DNA from 2 places in the Yersinia aldovae 670-83 genome. Region 2 is predicted to be linked to the other one. Evidence: predicted binding sites of a transcription regulator. Region 2 holds the regulator's gene; the other holds the start of a gene.

Region 1 (9,574 bases), 2.1 Mb from region 2:
CGCCACAACAGCGCCGCCCTATTCCGGCAGATGATAACCAAACCCAATCCTGGTATGGCGATCGGGCTACGCGTCAATTTGGCCCTGAATTTGGTGAGATTGCCCGCGAAGCCAATGTGCTGTTCCGTGACATGCGCCCATTACTGATCGATAACCCACTGGCAATGTTGGATATCTTGCGCCAACGACCGGATGCTGAAGTCCTGCAATGGGTTATCGATGGTTTGAAAAATTACTATCGTTTCGCCTATGACGTAGAGAGTAATACCTTGCGCCCGTTATGGAACGACGGTCAGGATATGAGCGGTTACGTGCTGCAACGTGATGGTTATTATGGTGCAAAAGACAGCGTTATCTCACCGTTCCCTTTAGACGTGGATTATCTATTGCCACTGGTACGCGCCTGGCGATTGAGCGAAGACGCAGAACTGCTGGATCTCATTGGAGTATTACTGCATCGCTGGCAGTTGGCGGAGCTGGATAAAACCAAACGTAGCGTCACATTGGTGGTTGCAGAAAAACCTAAAGCATCGCCATATTTGTTACTGGCATTGATTGAAATGGCTGAACATTGCCAGTGCGCAAAATTATTCGAATTAGCATGGCAGACAGGCAACAACCTCTTTAAACAACATTATCATCGCGGCTTGTTTGTTGAATCGGCTCAGCACCGCTATTTCCGCATCGACAACCCCATTGCATTAGCATTATTAACGTTAATTGCCGCCAAACAAAACAAGTTAGGTGAAATACCGGCCTTTATGACCCACGGCGGTTACATCCACGGGGATTATCAAGTTAATGGGAAGAGCCAAATAGTGTATGACATCGATTTTATTTACCAAACACTTTTGAGTCAGTAGCTTTATTTATCTTTCATGTTATTAAAAATAGGTAAGCATTATGAATGAAAACAGAATGCTGGGGTTAGCCTATTTATCACCTTATATTATAGGGCTGATAATATTTACGGCTTTCCCCTTTGTATCATCTTTCTTCCTCAGTTTTACTGAATATGACTTAATGAACCCGCCTGTATTTAACGGGATCGAGAATTATCGTCATATGCTGATTGAAGATGATTTATTCTGGAAATCTATGGGCGTTACGTTCGCTTATGTTTTTCTAACTATTCCATTGAAACTGGCATTTGCTCTGGGGATCGCTTTTGTACTGAACTTTAAATTACGCGGTATTGGCCTGTTCCGTACGGCGTTCTATATTCCCTCTATTCTCGGCAGTAGTGTTGCCATCGCCGTGTTATGGCGCGCGCTATTTGCCATTGACGGCCTACTGAACAGTTTTATTGGTGTGTTCGGCTTTGACGCGATTAACTGGTTGGGAGAGCCAGCACTGGCGCTGACATCCGTGACATTACTGCGTGTTTGGCAGTTCGGTTCTGCGATGGTTATTTTCCTTGCTGCATTGCAAAACGTACCACAGTCCCAATATGAAGCCGCCATGATTGATGGAGCCTCTAAATGGCAAATGTTCACCAAAGTGACCGTTCCACTGATCACTCCGGTTATTTTCTTTAACTTTATTATGCAAACCACACAGGCATTCCAAGAATTTACCGCACCCTATGTTATTACCGATGGTGGGCCAACCCATTACACCTATTTATTCTCGCTCTATATCTATGATACGGCGTTTAAATACTTTGATATGGGATACGGTGCTGCGTTGGCCTGGATATTATTCCTGGTAGTCGCTCTGTTCGCCTCAATTGCATTTAAATCATCTAAATATTGGGTCTTCTACTCCGCCGATAAAGGAGGAAAAAATGACTGACGTACGACAAGATTCGTTAAAAAGCGAAAATCCCCACCAGAATAAATTAGATCTGGCGCAGGAAATTGCTAATGCGGAAATTAGCCGCACCGAACGTAAAGCAAAAGTCAGTGCAGCTTTTCGCTATATCATTTTAATTATTGTTGGCCTGATGATGCTTTATCCATTGCTGTGGATGTTCTCTGCGGCCTTTAAACCTAATAATGAAATATTCACCACATTAGGATTATGGCCAGAGCACCCGACACGCGATGGTTTTGTTAATGGCTGGAAAACCGGTACTGAATATAACTTCGGTCATTACATGCTAAATACCCTTAAGTTTGTAATTCCGAAAGTGATTCTAACCATTATCTCTTCCACTATCGTGGCATATGGTTTTGCGCGCTTTGAGATCCCGTGGAAGAAATTCTGGTTTGCTACTTTGATAACCACCATGTTGCTGCCAAGCACTGTGTTATTGATTCCGCAATACATCATGTTCCGTGAAATGGGGATGCTGAATAGTTACTTGCCACTTTATCTACCAACCGCCTTCGCCACACAAGGGTTCTTCGTCTTCATGCTGATTCAGTTCCTACGTGGTGTACCGCGTGATATGGAAGAAGCGGCGCAAATCGACGGCTGTAACTCGCTACAAGTGCTGTGGTATGTGGTGGTGCCAATCCTGAAACCGGCCATTATCTCGGTCGCACTGTTCCAGTTTATGTGGTCAATGAACGACTTTATCGGCCCACTGATTTATGTCTACAGCGTAGACAAATACCCGATAGCGCTGGCGCTGAAGATGTCAATTGACGTCACCGAAGGCGCACCGTGGAACGAAATTCTGGCAATGGCGAGCATCTCCATTCTGCCGTCCATCATTGTTTTCTTCCTGGCTCAACGCTACTTCGTGCAAGGCGTAACCAGCAGCGGAATTAAAGGTTAATAGAGGATCTATCATGGCTGAAGTCATTTTCAATAAATTAGGCAAAGTTTACTCCAACGGTTTCCGCGCGGTGCATGGCATTGATCTGAAAATTCATGATGGCGAATTTATGGTGATTGTTGGCCCATCCGGCTGTGCTAAATCCACCACCCTGCGCATGTTGGCAGGTTTGGAAACCATCAGTGATGGTGAAGTACGCATTGGTGATCGGGTGGTCAATAATCTGGCACCGAAATCACGCGGTATTGCAATGGTGTTCCAGAACTATGCGTTATATCCGCATATGACAGTAAAAGAGAATCTGGCCTTTGGCCTGAAACTGAGCAAGCTACCAAAGGGCCAAATTGAATCGCAAGTTGCTGAAGCGGCTAAGATTCTGGAATTGGAAGACTTACTGGATCGATTACCGCGCCAGCTCTCGGGTGGCCAGGCTCAACGGGTGGCTGTGGGCCGGGCGATTGTGAAAAAACCGGATGTATTCCTGTTCGATGAGCCGTTATCAAATCTGGATGCCAAGTTGCGAGCTTCAATGCGTATTCGTATTTCAGATTTGCATAAGCAATTGAAAAAAAGCGGCAAAGCGGCAACCACTGTATATGTTACCCATGACCAAACAGAAGCAATGACGATGGGTGACCGTATCTGTGTAATGAAACTGGGCCACATCATGCAAGTGGATACGCCAGATAATCTCTACCACTACCCTACCAATATGTTTGTTGCCGGCTTTATCGGCGCGCCGGAAATGAATATCAAACCGAGCACGCTGGTAGAAAAAGAGGGGCAAATTGGCCTAACCGTTGGCCAGTACACCCTGGTTTTGAGTGAAAAACAGCAAACTAAAGTGGCTGCCCATGCCGGAGAGAAAGTGTTCTTTGGTGTTCGCCCAGAATTTATTCGAATGTCACAACAGCCCTTTGCCAATAACCATTCGCAAGGTGAATTGGTTCGCGTGGAAAACATGGGGCATGAGTTCTTTATGTACATCAAAGTTAACGACTTTGAATTGACTTGCCGCTTACCGTCTGACGAAGCAAGACCCATTATTGAAAATGGCCTGCATCGCACCGTGTACTTCCAGTTTGATATGGATAAATGCCATATCTTTGATGCAAAAACAGAAAAAAATATCTCTCTTTAACAGGAGCATACCCAAATGAAAAAAGCGATCCTACACACGCTGATAGCATCCACTCTGGCTTTATTATCACATCAGGCTTTTGCACAAGATGACGTTAACCTCCGCATGTCATGGTGGGGGGGCAATAGTCGTCATCAAATGACCCTTAAAGCACTGGAAGAATTCCACAAACAGCACCCGAATATTAATGTTAAAGCTGAATACACCGGTTGGGATGGGCACCTTTCGCGCCTAACGACACAAATTGCCGGTGGAACCGAACCTGACGTAATGCAAACCAACTGGAACTGGCTACCCATTTTCTCTAAAGACGGTACTGGCTTCTTTGATTTAAATAAAGTGTCTGAGCAGTTGGATTTGACGCAGTTCGATCCGAAAGAACTGCAACAAACTACCGTTAATGGCAAATTAAATGGTATTCCCATTTCAGTCACTGCCCGTATTTTCTATTACAATGATGCAACCTGGGCCAAATCTGGTTTATCCTATCCAAAAACATGGGATGAATTACTTAACGCCGGCCAGGTATTTAAAGAAAAACTGGGTGAGCAATATTATCCCGTGGTATTAGAGCATCAAGATACGTTGGCATTGATTCGTTCTTATATGACTCAAAAATACAATCTTCCGACTGTCGATGAAGCCAACAAGAAATTTGCTTACACACCAGAACAGTGGGTTGAATTTTTCACAATGTATAAGAAAATGGTTGATAGCCATGTCATGCCATCAACTAAATACTATGCCTCATTTGGCAAAAGCAATATGTATGAAATGAAACCGTGGATTAATGGTGAATGGGGGGGGACTTATATGTGGAACTCCACCATAACTAAATATTCTGATAACCTGACTAAACCCGCTAAATTGATACTTGGCCCTTATCCGATGTTACCGGATGCGAAAGATGCCGGTCTGTTCTTTAAACCTGCACAAATGTTGTCGATCGGTAAATCGACTCAACACCCTAAAGAAAGTGCCATCCTGATTAACTTCCTGCTCAATAGCAAAGAAGGTATTGATGCTATGGGCTTAGAGCGTGGTGTCCCACTGAGTAAGAGTGCGGTGACCCAATTGCGTGCCAGCGGTGTGATTAAGGATGCAGATCCATCCGTTGCCGGTTTAAATATGGCGCTGGAATTGCCACATGAAATGAAAACCTCACCTTATTTTGATGATCCGCAAATTGTTTCACTGTTCCGTGATGCCATTCAATATATCGATTACGGCCAGAAAACGGTTGAAGAATCTGCGCAATACTTTAATAAACAAGGTGACCGAATTCTGAAACGCGCCATGAGATAATAAGTTAGTTAATTTAACTTAAGTAATAATTAAACCCTGCCATTAATTTTGCGGGGTTATTCCGTTTTAAGAAAAAGCCATTTAAAACAATCAATTGATCAGCATCACAAATAACCACCAGCTTATAAAATATATCACCAACAAAGACATGGATCACAAAAATAATTATTTATATAAATAGAATATAAATCCACATTAAATGAAACGCCGTTTCTTTTAATGTGTCTGATTGCTTTTAATGCGTATGTTGATTTTTTATAAATTTGTTAAAAATAATTGTATATACCCTAAATAATTCGATTTTCAGGAAGATGGCAAGCGAGAGAACAATTGAGCGTAGCCAACACACATGCAGCTTGAAGTATTACGGGTATAAATAAACATAACCCTGGGATTGTATAAAGAATGAAATTTAAATTACTTACTCTGGCAATGGCCTCTGTTATTAGTTTTAGCTCTGTTGCAACAACTATTGACTATCGACATGAAATGAAAGACACCAGTAAATCGGATCATAAAGACCGTTTACTGTTTTCTAACCGTTTTGCTAATGGTTTTGGTTTATCTCTGGAAGGGAAATGGGGCCAACACAGCTCGGATACCACGCCGAATAAACCTTTCAATGAACAAGTCAGTAATGGTACCGAAGTGGTTGCCAGCTACGTCTACCCATTTAATAAAACATTCCAAATTGAACCGGGCTTCTCATTAGAGTCTTCTTCTGACACTAACAACTACCGTCCCTATCTGCGGGGTAAAGTCGCCTTCACTGATGATTTCTCAACATCACTGCGTTACCGCCCATATTACAAACGCAACCAACCCGCTCAGACTAAGAATACAGAGAAAGGCCATGAATTCACGATGCTCTTCGCCTACAGCTTCTTGAAAAACTATTCCGCGGAATATGAATTGAACTACAAGAAATCTGAAGACGAAATTCTGTCAAATAATGAAAAAGACGAATGGACTCATGATCTGAAGATTGCCTACAAATGGGATAAAAACTGGAAACCTTATGTCGCTATCGGCAACGTCGCGGGCAGCAAGACCACGGACGAACGCCAAACTCGTTACCGTGTCGGTATGCAGTATAGCTGGTAATCACCAATACAGCAGTTATGTCGTTAATTCAATAATGCAGTTAATAGTAAAAGTACCCTCATCATTATTTGTTAAGTTATGCCTATAACCTATTTTGGGGAAGCGCTGACGCTCAGTCACTCTTCCCCCTTTTTTGGATAGTCTAACAGCCCCCACCAACACCGATTCACTTAACTTACCTTACACTTATCCGTGCAGCACGCTTGGTATAACCCAGTATATTTTCATACTAAATGGTTATCTTAATCTCATCACTCTCAAGCAGAGAAAAATGAGACATTTAGTTACAGCGTAACGGCTATTCATACCAAGAGAAATCTCATATACTGGATAAATCAACAGCTACAAATTCGGAATATAAGTATGACAGGGGAAGGACACCTTATTTTTTCTGTCGCCTGCGTTATTTTTGCCAAAAAAGTCGGGCTAACACCGGAATTGGCACATGGCGATTGGTGGCACATTATCCCAGGCGCCCTGTTGACCTCCCTGCTGCCAGATATTGACCACCCAAAGTCAATCCTTGGTCAGCGGCTAAAGTGGATTTCAACGCCGATTGCCCGCGCATTTGGACATCGCGGGTTTACCCATAGCCTATTGGCGGTGATCGGCGGAATTGCACTTTTTCACATGGATATTTCACGCGACTGGATTATTCCCGCAGATGTATTCCATGCCATGATTATTGGATATTTCAGTCATCTTCTGGCTGATATGATCACCCCGGCCGGCGTCCCGCTACTGTGGCCATGTCGCTGGCGTTTCTGTATTCCGCTATTACGTCCGCAAAAAGGTAATCAATTAGAACGCGTATTATGTGTTTTATTAGTTTGTTTTTCCGTCTACTGGCAGACCGATACCACCATCCCGCTCCTCTCTTATGTGGAACAATTGAAAAATTTTAGATTGTGATCACATTTTAACGAGCAAACAAACATCAATCTGAGTGTATTTTATACAAATAATTGAAAATAATTATATAGAATTCTTTTTGGATATAAGTGAGCCTGCTAATGAACTGCTACCATACGCAGCTTAAATGCACCACCGTATCTGGCTGCCTGTACATATAATAGAAATAGAATACGCAGCCGGTACTCGACATATTAATTTGGAGATTTGGGGATGAACCTACCACTTGTCATTAACGTGCTGGTATTTGTGGCACTGCTACTGCTATTGGCACAAACTCGTCATAAGCAATGGAGTTTAGCCAAAAAGGTATTAGCTGGTTTGGTATTAGGTGTGCTGTTTGGTTTGGCGCTGCAAGGAATCTACGGTGCTGACAATCCAGTGCTAAAAGAATCCATCACCTGGTTTAATATTGTGGGTAACGGTTATGTGCAACTGTTGCAAATGATTGTGATGCCACTGGTCTTCGCCTCCATTTTGAGTGCGGTTGCTAAACTGCATAACGCCTCTTCTTTGGGAAAAATCAGCCTATTAAGCATCGGTACTTTGCTCTTCACCACCATGATTGCGGCATTAGTCGGTGTGCTGGTCACAAATCTGTTTGGCCTGACGGCTGACGGCTTAGTACAAGGCACACAAGAGACAGCACGGTTGAGTGCGATTGAGAGCAATTATCTGGCTAAAGTAACTGACCTGACAGTTCCACAGCTAATTTTATCCTTTATTCCCAAAAACCCATTTGCCGACCTAACCGGTGCCAGCCCTACGTCAATCATCAGCGTGGTGATTTTTGCTACCTTCCTCGGTATTGCATCATTGCAATTACTGAAAGATGACGTGGAGAAAGGTCAGCGCGTGCTAGTCGCCATTGACACACTACAAGCTTGGGTGATGAAGCTGGTACGTCTGGTAATGAAACTGACCCCGTATGGCGTATTGGCATTGATGACCAAAGTGGTTGCAGGTTCTAACATTCAGGACATCATTAAACTGGGTAGTTTTGTCGTAGCTTCATACCTCGGTCTGGCGATTATGTTTGTCGTTCATGCCGTGCTGCTCTCTTTCACTGGTATCAACCCACTGAAATTTTTCCGCAAGGTGTGGCCCGTGTTGACGTTCGCATTTACCAGCCGCTCCAGTGCTGCCAGTATCCCATTAAACGTAGAAGCGCAAACCCGCCGGTTAGGTGTGCCTGAGTCAATCGCCAGCTTCTCCGCCTCCTTTGGTGCCACCATCGGCCAGAATGGTTGTGCTGGCCTGTATCCGGCAATGTTAGCCGTTATGGTTGCCCCAACGGTGGGTATCAACCCACTTGACCCAGTCTGGATTGCCACACTGGTCGGTATCGTTACCGTTAGCTCGGCTGGTGTTGCAGGTGTTGGCGGCGGCGCGACCTTCGCAGCATTGATTGTATTGCCCTCGTTGGGCTTACCGGTCACTCTGGTTGCCTTGCTTATCTCGGTTGAACCACTGATTGATATGGGCCGTACCGCATTGAATGTCAGCGGTTCAATGACCGCCGGTACTATTACCAGCCAATTGATGAAGCAAACAGATAAAGATATTCTTAACAGCGATGATGATGGCGATTTAGTCCATCAGTAATTACCACTCGTTAGCGTGATAATGTAAAAAAGCCCGCCATTTATGACGGGCTTTTTGTTTTTAAAGAACGGTCACCGAAATCGAAATACAGCTAACATACCGCGTCTTCACGGATTAAGGGGACGGTACTTTTCAACCAATGCCAAGGCAATAGCTTCTGTTTCCACATCCGGCACACCACTGAAATCGGCTGCCCTGAAGTGCATTTGAAATGCTTTGATAACCTGATGGGTTTCGTCGTCTAATTCGCCACTTTGTGGAATTTGGTAGCCATAACGGGCGAGCGCTTGCTGAATAACCTCAACGGAAGCCATATCCTGCTTGTTCCGGCCACCAATATACTGAGCTACAGTGGCGTCATCTGGCCAGGCACCCACACCTTGTTCAGCCAAGCGTTTCCACGGAAATAGTGGGCCTGGGTCTGATTTTCTCATTGGCGCAATATCACTGTGGGCAACCACAGCAGTCGGCTCAATATTATAACGCTGTATAATGTCTTTGCTGAGCCGCTCAATCAATTCAATCTGAGACTCGTTGTAAGGATACCACTCTCGCCTCAACATCCCCTCAGTGAAGCCCTTATTGACAATTTCAATGCCTATCGAGGTATCATTGAGGCTACTCCGCCCCTGCCAGTTACTCACCCCCGCATGCCAGGCACGCTGTTCTTCAGGAACCAATTGCAATACAACGGGCTTCCCCCCCACGTTGGCAGGATGTGTTGTTACCAGATAATGCGCACTAACATCGCCCTGCGTCAGTAATCTTAGCGATTCTGCGTC
Region 2 (9,574 bases):
TTCTCTTTCGGACTCAATCCTGAGAGCCAGGCTTTACGGGCATGAATAGTGAAAATGTTGCATTCGCCACGTTCTGCCACGGTTTGCACAAATTCGCACAAAAACTCATAGCTATCTAGCTGGTCAATACCAATCCGTGTTTTTACTGTCACCGGAATAGAAACCACATCGCGCATCGCTTTAATGCAATCAGCAACCAGCTCGGCCTCCCCCATCAAGCAGGCACCAAAACGGCCATTTTGCACGCGATCCGACGGGCAACCCACATTCAAGTTGATTTCATTATAGCCGCGCAATTCTGCCAATTTAGCACAATGCGCTAAAGCCAGAGGATCACTGCCCCCCAGTTGCAAGGCCACCGGATGGTCCTGTTCGCTATAAGCCAGATAATCCCCTTTACCGTGAATAATGGCTCCCGTCGTCACCATTTCGGTATATAACAACGCTTGCTTAGTTAACAACCGATGAAAGTAGCGACAATGGCGATCGGTCCAGTCGAGCATCGGCGCAACAGAGAAACGCTGTAGGGGGTAGCGTGCTAACAGGCTTGATTCACTTTTTTTCATGGCTAAGTCTGCCAAAGTATTTTCTTGATACATTCGTTGAGTTTGTTCTTGATAGACCCCGATACAGACCCAAAAATGAGGCTAAGGCTGAACGAGAATTACGGAAAACGGCCCTAATGATAGCATAAAAATGTATCAGTCAATCTGGGGAGATGTATCGACCGTAATTTGAATTACAGATAGCACTCCCCCTATTGCGATAACTTACTTTTCGTCAATTAAGTCTATTGGCACGTCCATAATAGGTAATTGGCCTAACACTAACTTCGCACCTGCATTAGAAAGATGACTTCCTTGATTATATAGCCCCCCATTTTTATTAATAATCAGACAGTTATGCCCCTCACAAAGACTATCCACAGGATTAATAATCATTAAGTTAGGGCTTGGTTTTATATAGGCATTCAACTTTTCACTCAATGCACTTGCTGCATTATATCCTTTAGTACTTTTATCATAGACTTTCCCGACGTTACCATTACTAATATTAAGCAATCTAAAATAGTCTCGTTTAACATCCGTTCGAACCGTAGGGATTGGGTAAACTAAAACAACTCGATGCCCCATAGAGAGCAATTTATTAATGTTGCTGGCTAAAGATACCCATACCAACTCGTCAGGCGCAGCAGGTTCAGATACTACATTCATACTCAGGGCTTTACCTGGTGAACCCTCAACCAATTTTGTATCTTTAAATTGTGCATAATTAGCTGCAATTAAAAATGTCTTTTTACTTGAGAACGCATTAATAACCCCCCAACGTCGGCGATTAATATCAGGGCACTCGGGAGCCGTTCCGAACCATAATTTGTCAGAGACAAAAGAACATTGTTCATAAGTTAGAGATATTATTCCTTTTCCCTTTTTTGCTAATTCTGTTTGCAAAGCATATTCAAAAGAAGCAGCGTAGCTATCTCCTATGACAACCCAACTTTCATCACCAAACTTGCACGCCCCTGATGGATCTCTATTCCCACACAGATGTGTAGGTTTGCCTGAAAGGTAATTACGGCCGGTGGTTACACTCTCCAATCTACGGAATTCAGGAACTTTAAAATCTTCATACATCTTTTTTGCCAAGGGTGATAAACGTTCACCTGCAGAATCAGCAAAACCGTTTTTAATTATGGTCACCCCAGAGAAAAGTATCAAAATAAATGCAGATACCCCCATCACAGCCCATTTCCATAGAGCAAGCTGTTTCTTCCTAAATGGTTTCTCAATTAAATAGAACGATATGATGGCAAGAATTACAGAGATCATAATAAGTACTAGCGATGTTTGAGTGTCTATGCTCCCCACTTTTATTCTATAGAATACAAACAGCGGCTGGTGCCAAAGATAAATAGAATAGGATATTGCCCCAATAAAGATAACTGGTTTAGCTGATAGTAGTGATGTCGTTATATCTCGCTGGCGAGAAAAGAAGATAATAATAAGACAAATATTAATGCAGGTAGAATTCGCTTGGATCTTCTTAAGAAAAAATCACTTACTGAGAAATTACCTTTTTTTAAGTCTGAAAATATAATAGATGTTATCAAAAAACCGGATAATACAAAAAATATATCTACGCCTAAAAAGCCTCCTCTGAATAGTTCATAGCCAAAAATAGACAATTTTGCATGATAAAAAACGACTGCGAAAACAGCGACGGCTCGTAATCCATCCAACTCAGTTCTATATCTCGTGTTGTGGGACATACAATTCTCTATATTACAATGAGTTTTTATTTTCTTCTTTCAAAAAACAATTATATACAGAAGTATTTACACAGGTAAACGCATTAATGCAACCAGTTGATTTATATCATATTAACAAGTTATCCGCGAAGGAAACTACGCAGTTAAATCTGTAATATAATACAACTTATTCCTAATGCTCGATGAGATCACTGTATGAGAATATGCTGTGAGATATTTTTGTGAGATGAAAAACATTGCTCAATTCAAACACCTGTCAATATGACGTCTCGCGCAAACATGGTAGAATCTATTGATGACTACGTTGCGAGATTACAATCATGAAACCGATCAATGAGGAAACGCTGCTCGCTAAGGCTGAAAGCCTATGCCTACAACGAAACGTCCGGTTGACCCCGCAACGTCTAGAGGTATTACGTTTGATGGCCCAGCAGCCCGGTGCTATCAGCGCTTATGATTTACTGGATCTGCTACGAGTTTCTGAGCCGCAAGCCAAACCGCCTACAGTTTATCGCGCATTGGACTTTCTGTTGGATCAAGGGTTTATTCATCGCGTCGAGTCAGCTAATAGCTATGTGTTATGCCATCATTTTGAAGAGCCGACTCATACTTCAGCGCTATTTATCTGTGACCGCTGCAAGATAGTGACCGAGCGCACTACCGTCGGGATTGAAGAGGCCTTGGCGCAATTGGCAAAGCAATCAGGTTTTGCACTGCGTCACAGCGTAGTAGAGGCACACGGTTTATGTGCGGAATGTGGGGTAGTTGAAGCATGTGAAAGCCATGATCACTGTGATCACGACCACTCAATTGTGACGAGAAAGAAGTAGATACCTGGCGATAAAGATCACACTGTCGCTAAAAGGCGGCAGTATTAGACAGCTTTGAGCAATACAAACAGATTTACCCCAGTGCAATAGACGTAAATACTGATATATAAATAGAGTGTGGGTAGCATTCTTCAGGATAAGACACATCCATGTGTCTATAGCGATATAAATCAGACAGTTAGAATGGATTATATTAAAATATATTCACTCACTTCATTGTCAATTATATATTATCACACTAACAAGAAGGTATTATTTAATTAAAACATTCATGAAAATAAGAAAGCCGATTAATTTATACCCTAAATAAACGCTTATATCAGATCCAGTCGCCATTACGGATGACACCAACGGCCAATCCTTCAATAGTGAAGCTTTGTTCACGCAGATCGACAACAATCGGCTGGAACTCACTATTTTCTGGCAGAAGTTGTACGATATTACCCTGTTTCTTCAAGCGTTTGACCGTCACTTCATCATCAATTCGTGCGACAACCACTTGCCCATTACGCACATCTTGCGTTTTATGTACCGCTAGCAAGTCGCCATCCAGAATACCGATATCTCTCATCGACATTCCGTTTACCCGCAGCAGAAAATCTGCGCTCGGTTTAAACATGGAAGGGTCTACTTTGTAGTGGCCTTCGATATGCTGCTGTGCAAGCAATGGCTCACCTGCGGCAACTCGGCCAATCAACGGCAAACCGTCTTCTTCTTCCATCAGTAAACGAATGCCACGGGAAGCGCCGGAAACAATCTCGATCACGCCTTTACGGGCCAGTGCTTTTAAATGTTCTTCCGCGGCATTTGGAGAGCGAAACCCCAGACGCTGCGCGATTTCGGCACGGGTCGGTGGCATACCGGTTTGCGCTAAGTGATCGCGAACCAGGTCATAAACCTCTTGCTGTCTGGTAGTTAGTGCTTTCATTCCGCCCCCTGTTTGTTTATACAGTCTTGCTGTGAGTATATACAGGTAAGCGAGCATTGGGAACCAAAGAGTGAATAAAAACAGGGATTAATCACTGTTTACATCGACAGCACTGTTCGAGCCTTTATTGACCAATATGCTGCCAAAGTACCGTTATCCATACAAATAGTGCTAATCCAATCGCTAAAAACACTGCGGCTGACCCCATATCTTTTGCCCGGCCAGAAAGTTCGTGAAACTCACTACCAATACGATCGACGATAGCCTCGATAGCACTGTTTATTACCTCTATAATGATAACTAAGATCACGCTGGAAATAAGTAAGATACGCGCTATGGCACTCACATCTAGCCAGAAAGCCAGTATGATGGCAGCAATAGCGGTGACGATTTCCTGACGAAAGGCGGCTTCGTTTTTCCAGGCTGCCATTAACCCTTTAACAGAATAACCGGCCGCTTTATAGATTCGGGTTAATCCTGTTGATTGATTCGCCATGTTTTATTGCCTTTATCTTAAGTTAATGATGATTTTTGCCATTTTATGTTGTCTCATCACCACAGATCTCAAAACCAGTTTCTGGTATCCTTGCGACGAATTGCTAACAAGAGGCTTCATGTAGTTATGTCAGGTTGGCGTAAAATATATTATAAGTTACTGAATTTACCACTTAAACTGTTGGTAAAAAGCAAGGTTATTCCGGCAGATCCTGTGACTGAGTTAGGGTTAGACCCTTCTCGTCCCATTCTGTACGTTTTGCCTTACAATTCTAAGGCTGATTTACTGACTTTGCGAGCGCAGTGTCAGGCACAGGATCTGCCCGACCCATTGATTCCATTGGAAATCGATGGTGTGCAGCTGCCCAGCCATGTCTTTATCGATAACGGCCCAAGGGTGTTTCGTTACTATGCACCCAAACAAGAATCGGTAAAGCTATTCCACGATTATCTCGATTTACATCGCAATAATCCGGCGCTGGATATCCAAATGCTGCCGGTTTCCGTGATGTTTGGCCGCTCTCCAGGGCGTGAAGGCCACGGTACGCCACATCTGCGCGTACTGAACGGCGTGCAGAAATTTTTTGCCGTATTGTGGCTGGGGCGCGATAGCTTTGTGCGTTTCTCTACCACGGTTTCACTGCGCCGTATGGCCAGTGAGCATGGTACAGATAAAACGATTGCCCACAAACTGGCGCGCGTAGCAAGAATGCACTTCTCACGTCAGCGTCTGGCCGCGGTTGGTCCAAGCCTACCGGCGCGTCAAGACCTGTTCAAGAAGCTTTTGACCTCCAAAGCGATTGAAAAAGCGGTCGCCGATGAAGCGCGCACCAAAAAAATCTCCCACGAGAAAGCACAGCAGAACGCCATTACACTGATGGAAGAGATTGCCGCAGACTTTTCATATGAAGCCGTGCGTCTGTCTGACAGGGTTTTGAGTTGGACGTGGAACCGCTTGTATCAGGGAATTAACGTCCACAATGCAGAGCGCGTGCGGCAGTTGGCGCAAGATGGTCATGAAATCGTCTACGTGCCTTGCCATCGCAGCCATATGGATTATCTGCTGCTCTCTTATGTGCTTTATCATCAAGGGCTGGTGCCGCCGCATATCGCCGCCGGTATTAACCTTAATTTCTGGCCTGCCGGCCCAATCTTCCGCCGTTTGGGTGCGTTCTTTATCCGCCGTACCTTTAAGGGCAACAAACTCTATTCAACGGTATTCCGTGAATATCTGGGTGAGTTGTTCACCCGTGGCTACTCAGTGGAATACTTTGTTGAAGGTGGGCGCTCACGTACCGGCCGCCTGCTGGAACCTAAAACCGGCACGCTGTCGATGACCATTCAGGCCATGCTGCGGGGTGGCTCACGTCCAATCACGCTGGTGCCGATTTACATCGGTTATGAGCATGTAATGGAAGTGGGTACTTACGCTAAAGAGTTGCGCGGGGCGACCAAAGAGAAAGAGAGCCTGTTGCAGATGCTGCGTGGCTTGCGCAAACTGCGTAATCTCGGTCAGGGCTATGTGAACTTTGGCGAACCCATTCCGCTGACAACCTATCTGAATACCAACGTGCCGCAATGGCGCGATGCTATCGATCCGATTGAAGCACAGCGCCCAAGTTGGTTGACGCCTGTAGTAAATGATTTGGCCGGTAAGATTATGGTCAGAATCAATAATGCGGCAGCGGCGAATGCCATGAACCTGTGTTCAACCGCATTATTGGCTTCACGTCAGCGTTCACTCACTCGCGAGCAGTTGCTTGAGCAACTCGATTGCTACCTGCAATTATTGCGTAACGTGCCTTATGCGAAAGACGTCACCGTGCCGGATAAAACACCCGAAGAGTTGCTTAATCACGCCTTGAATATGAATAAATTTGAGGTGGAGAAAGATAACATTGGTGACATCATTATCCTGCCACGGGAACAAGCGGTGCTGATGACTTATTATCGCAATAACATCCAGCATTTGCTGATCCTGCCATCACTGATTGCCAGTATGGTGATGTACCAGCGGCGCATCACACGCGCCGAATTGTTACGTCAGGTCAGCATGATCTATCCCATGTTGAAAGCTGAATTGTTCCTGCATTACAGTAAAGAACAGTTGCCACAAACGTTGGATACGCTGATTGATGAACTCGCTCGCCAGCAGTTGATCTGCGATAAAGGGACTGAAGTAGTACTGAACCCGGCCCGCATCCGCCCACTGCAATTACTGGCAGCCGGTGTGCGGGAAACCCTGCAACGTTATGCGATTACTCTTTCGTTACTCAGTGCGAACCCAAGCATCAATCGGGGTGCGCTGGAGAAAGAGAGCCGCATTATGGCGCAGCGTTTGTCTGTGCTGCATGGAATTAACGCACCGGAATTCTTTGATAAGGCGGTGTTCTCAACATTGGTCGCCACCTTGCGAGAAGAGGGCTATATCAGTGACACCGGTGATGCCGTGCAAGAGCATACACTGGAGGTTTACAACATGCTGAGTGTGTTAATGACGCCGGAAGTGAAGCTGACCATCGAGAGCGTCAGTATGCCGGCTGAAACCAATAATCTGCTGCCTCAACCCGCAGCAGAGGATAAACCGGAAGGTTGATTACTCACAGCTTTAAGCAAAAGTAATAAACAAAAATGGCCGGATTCATCATCTGGCCATTTTTTTGACTGTTTTCCAGAGGCTTATTTACTGCCAATAACTGATCAGAATCCCAAGGAACAGCACCAACCCGACGTAGTTATTATTCAAAAACGCCCGAAAGCAGGGATCACGCTGACGTCCGGCAATCATCTTCTGTTGGTGGACAAACAGCGCACCCGCCAGCAAGACTGACCAATAAAACGCCCCGCCAAGATTCATCAACCAGCCAACCGCCACCATCAGCACCAGAGTTGCCAGTTGCAGCAATCCGATGATCAGTTTGTCCTGCTGACCAAACAAAATTGCGGTAGATTTGACACCAATTCTCAGATCGTCATCACGGTCAACCATCGCATATTGAGTGTCATAAGCCACCGTCCAACAGATATTTGCCAACAATAACAGCCAACAAACCAGTGGCAAACTTTCGCTGACCGCAGCGAAGCCCATCGGGATTGACCAGCCAAACGCAGCACCTAGCACCACCTGCGGCAGGTGAGTTACCCGTTTCATAAACGGATAAATCCAGGCCAACGCCAGTGCCGCTAGCGATAACCCGATGGTCATGCTATTGAGGGTTAGCACCAAAGCAAACGAGAGCAATACCAAGACCACAAACAGGATTTTGCTTTCTTTCTCACTGACAAGGCCGCTGGGCAAGGGCCGTGATGCAGTGCGTTTTACAAAGCCATCAATATGTCGATCAGCGTAATCATTGACGACACAACCGGCTGCGCGCATGAAAAGAACACCCAAGACAAAAACAATCAATATTTTGGTGTCGGGAATCCCTTGCCCTGCGAGCCACAAGGCCCATAACGTCGGCCACAGCAGCAATAATGAACCAATAGGTTTATCAAGACGCATCAAACGGCAATACGCTAGCCATTTGGTATGAACAGTATTTCCCTTCAATTTATCAGTCTCCAAAATCTCACCACCACTTAAACTGAATACAGCGGCGAGGCTGGTAAAAAAACTTCCGTCAATAATAGGGGTTTGCCCGACAAACGCAGTAGAGAGCGGCGCGCCCACTGCGCCTCTTGGCGGCCTACTTGGATATAGTCTCGGGTTAGATTGTCACCACCGAATAAATAGCGCCCAAGGGGGAGTGTGCCTAGATCCACCAGCGCCCGATCAGGCCCAGACAGTGTTTCTTCGGGGATGATAGTGCGCCCCAGCAGCCACGGCTCATTATCACCGCACAAGATGATTTCCCGCAGCCAATAGCGCTCACTCACCGGCAGATACTCTGCATCTTCCCCTAACTCATTACGCGTAATAAAGCGTTCTCGCTGGGGTTCGACATGAACTCGTTGGCAATGTTGCTCAAAACGCCGGGTCATCGACCCCAACTCCATCAGCCAATCGGCAATAGCGGCTGGCAAATTCGGCTGCTCAATGGCAGACCATTGGATAGGTTTTATAATTGATGTATCGCCGGTAGACATACAACTCGCTCCCTGACGAGGATAAAACATCTATCCCGCTAAGTCGTAAATAGGGTGGCATTGTAGCGCAGATTAGACAGTTAGCGGCATCTGATTATCATAACCACAACAGCTAATTAACCAAGATGCCTTCGACGAATATATAAGCCATATGATATTTAAATGAGGTGGGAGAGTAGTTAAGCAAGGCGCAGTAGCCGTATATTAAACCCAACGAAAAAAGGTGCGCCAAAGCGCACCAATCATCCAGCCATATTCAGCAGTGCCGGGAGTTAACCCTTGCCTTTTACACTACTAATAAAGGTTTTTCGGGCTGAAGTTGAGCCTAAATGTTCTGCCTCATTCAACAGTTTCAGCGCCTTATCGACATCACCGGCTTTCACCGCATCTTTAATCGCCTGGTTGAAGTAGTTTTCAGTCTCACTCAGCATTGGCTCTGCCACTTTTGTCGGCTGTGGCGCTGCGGCTACAGCAGCAGGCTGAGGAGTATTACCGACCACAACTGGCGTTGGATTTGGCGCTGACTGAATCAAACCAATCATCACATTGCCCATGCCCTGTTCGGCAGTGGCTTTGATTTTCAAGTTGCCGGTTGGAGTATGTTTAGCCATTGGGTCTGGAATATCAGGCACCGCATTACCCACGCCCATCGCATAAGCTTTGGCAGGATCCAACAGTTTGGTGGTTTTGACCAAATCATCGCGGGTGGTGTAGACCAGCAGATAAATTTGTTTCTGACCCAGCGCTGGCGTCAGTTTCATCACCCCTTGCAGGCGGTCACTGGTCATAATACCCGCTTTTTCATAAGTGAAATAGCTGGACGGATAGTACGCTGCGGGGCGCATTTGCTCATCCAACACTAATACGCTAGGAGAATAAAGCTGATTATCGATCACTAAACTGCTAAGTGTAATCTCCATTGAGCCACGGTCAGCAGGTAAAGCAAAAGCCGCAACCGCCCCT

What was found. The regulator LexA, encoded in region 2, represses DNA repair genes until DNA is damaged. The targets are predictions, from matches to a motif close to TNCTGTATGTACATACAGNA.
Positions count from the first base shown of each region.
Region 1: AT01_RS01060 (metal-dependent hydrolase) is a predicted target of LexA. The motif match lies at 6,600-6,619, and genes of this name have one in related genera.

Region 1 covers NZ_CP009781.1:216,557-226,130, reverse strand. Annotated here, with positions in the region: gene AT01_RS01095 (pectate lyase) at 1-863, shown strand, start outside; gene AT01_RS01090 (carbohydrate ABC transporter permease) at 904-1,794, shown strand; gene AT01_RS01085 (carbohydrate ABC transporter permease) at 1,787-2,725, shown strand; gene AT01_RS01080 (ABC transporter ATP-binding protein) at 2,739-3,866, shown strand; gene AT01_RS01075 (ABC transporter substrate-binding protein) at 3,882-5,171, shown strand; gene AT01_RS01065 (oligogalacturonate-specific porin KdgM family protein) at 5,577-6,275, shown strand; gene AT01_RS01060 (metal-dependent hydrolase) at 6,639-7,187, shown strand; gene AT01_RS01055 (L-cystine transporter) at 7,401-8,792, shown strand; gene AT01_RS01050 (N-acetylmuramoyl-L-alanine amidase) at 8,900-9,574, opposite strand, start outside.
Region 2 covers NZ_CP009781.1:2,295,073-2,304,646, forward strand. Annotated here, with positions in the region: gene dusA (tRNA dihydrouridine(20/20a) synthase DusA) at 1-566, opposite strand, end outside; gene AT01_RS10475 (SGNH hydrolase domain-containing protein) at 771-1,829, opposite strand; gene AT01_RS22285 (acyltransferase family protein) at 1,970-2,269, opposite strand; gene zur (zinc uptake transcriptional repressor Zur) at 2,590-3,099, shown strand; gene lexA (transcriptional repressor LexA) at 3,419-4,027, opposite strand; gene AT01_RS10490 (diacylglycerol kinase) at 4,152-4,523, opposite strand; gene plsB (glycerol-3-phosphate 1-O-acyltransferase PlsB) at 4,650-7,118, shown strand; gene ubiA (4-hydroxybenzoate octaprenyltransferase) at 7,206-8,075, opposite strand; gene ubiC (chorismate lyase) at 8,105-8,611, opposite strand; gene malM (maltose operon protein MalM) at 8,884-9,574, opposite strand, start outside.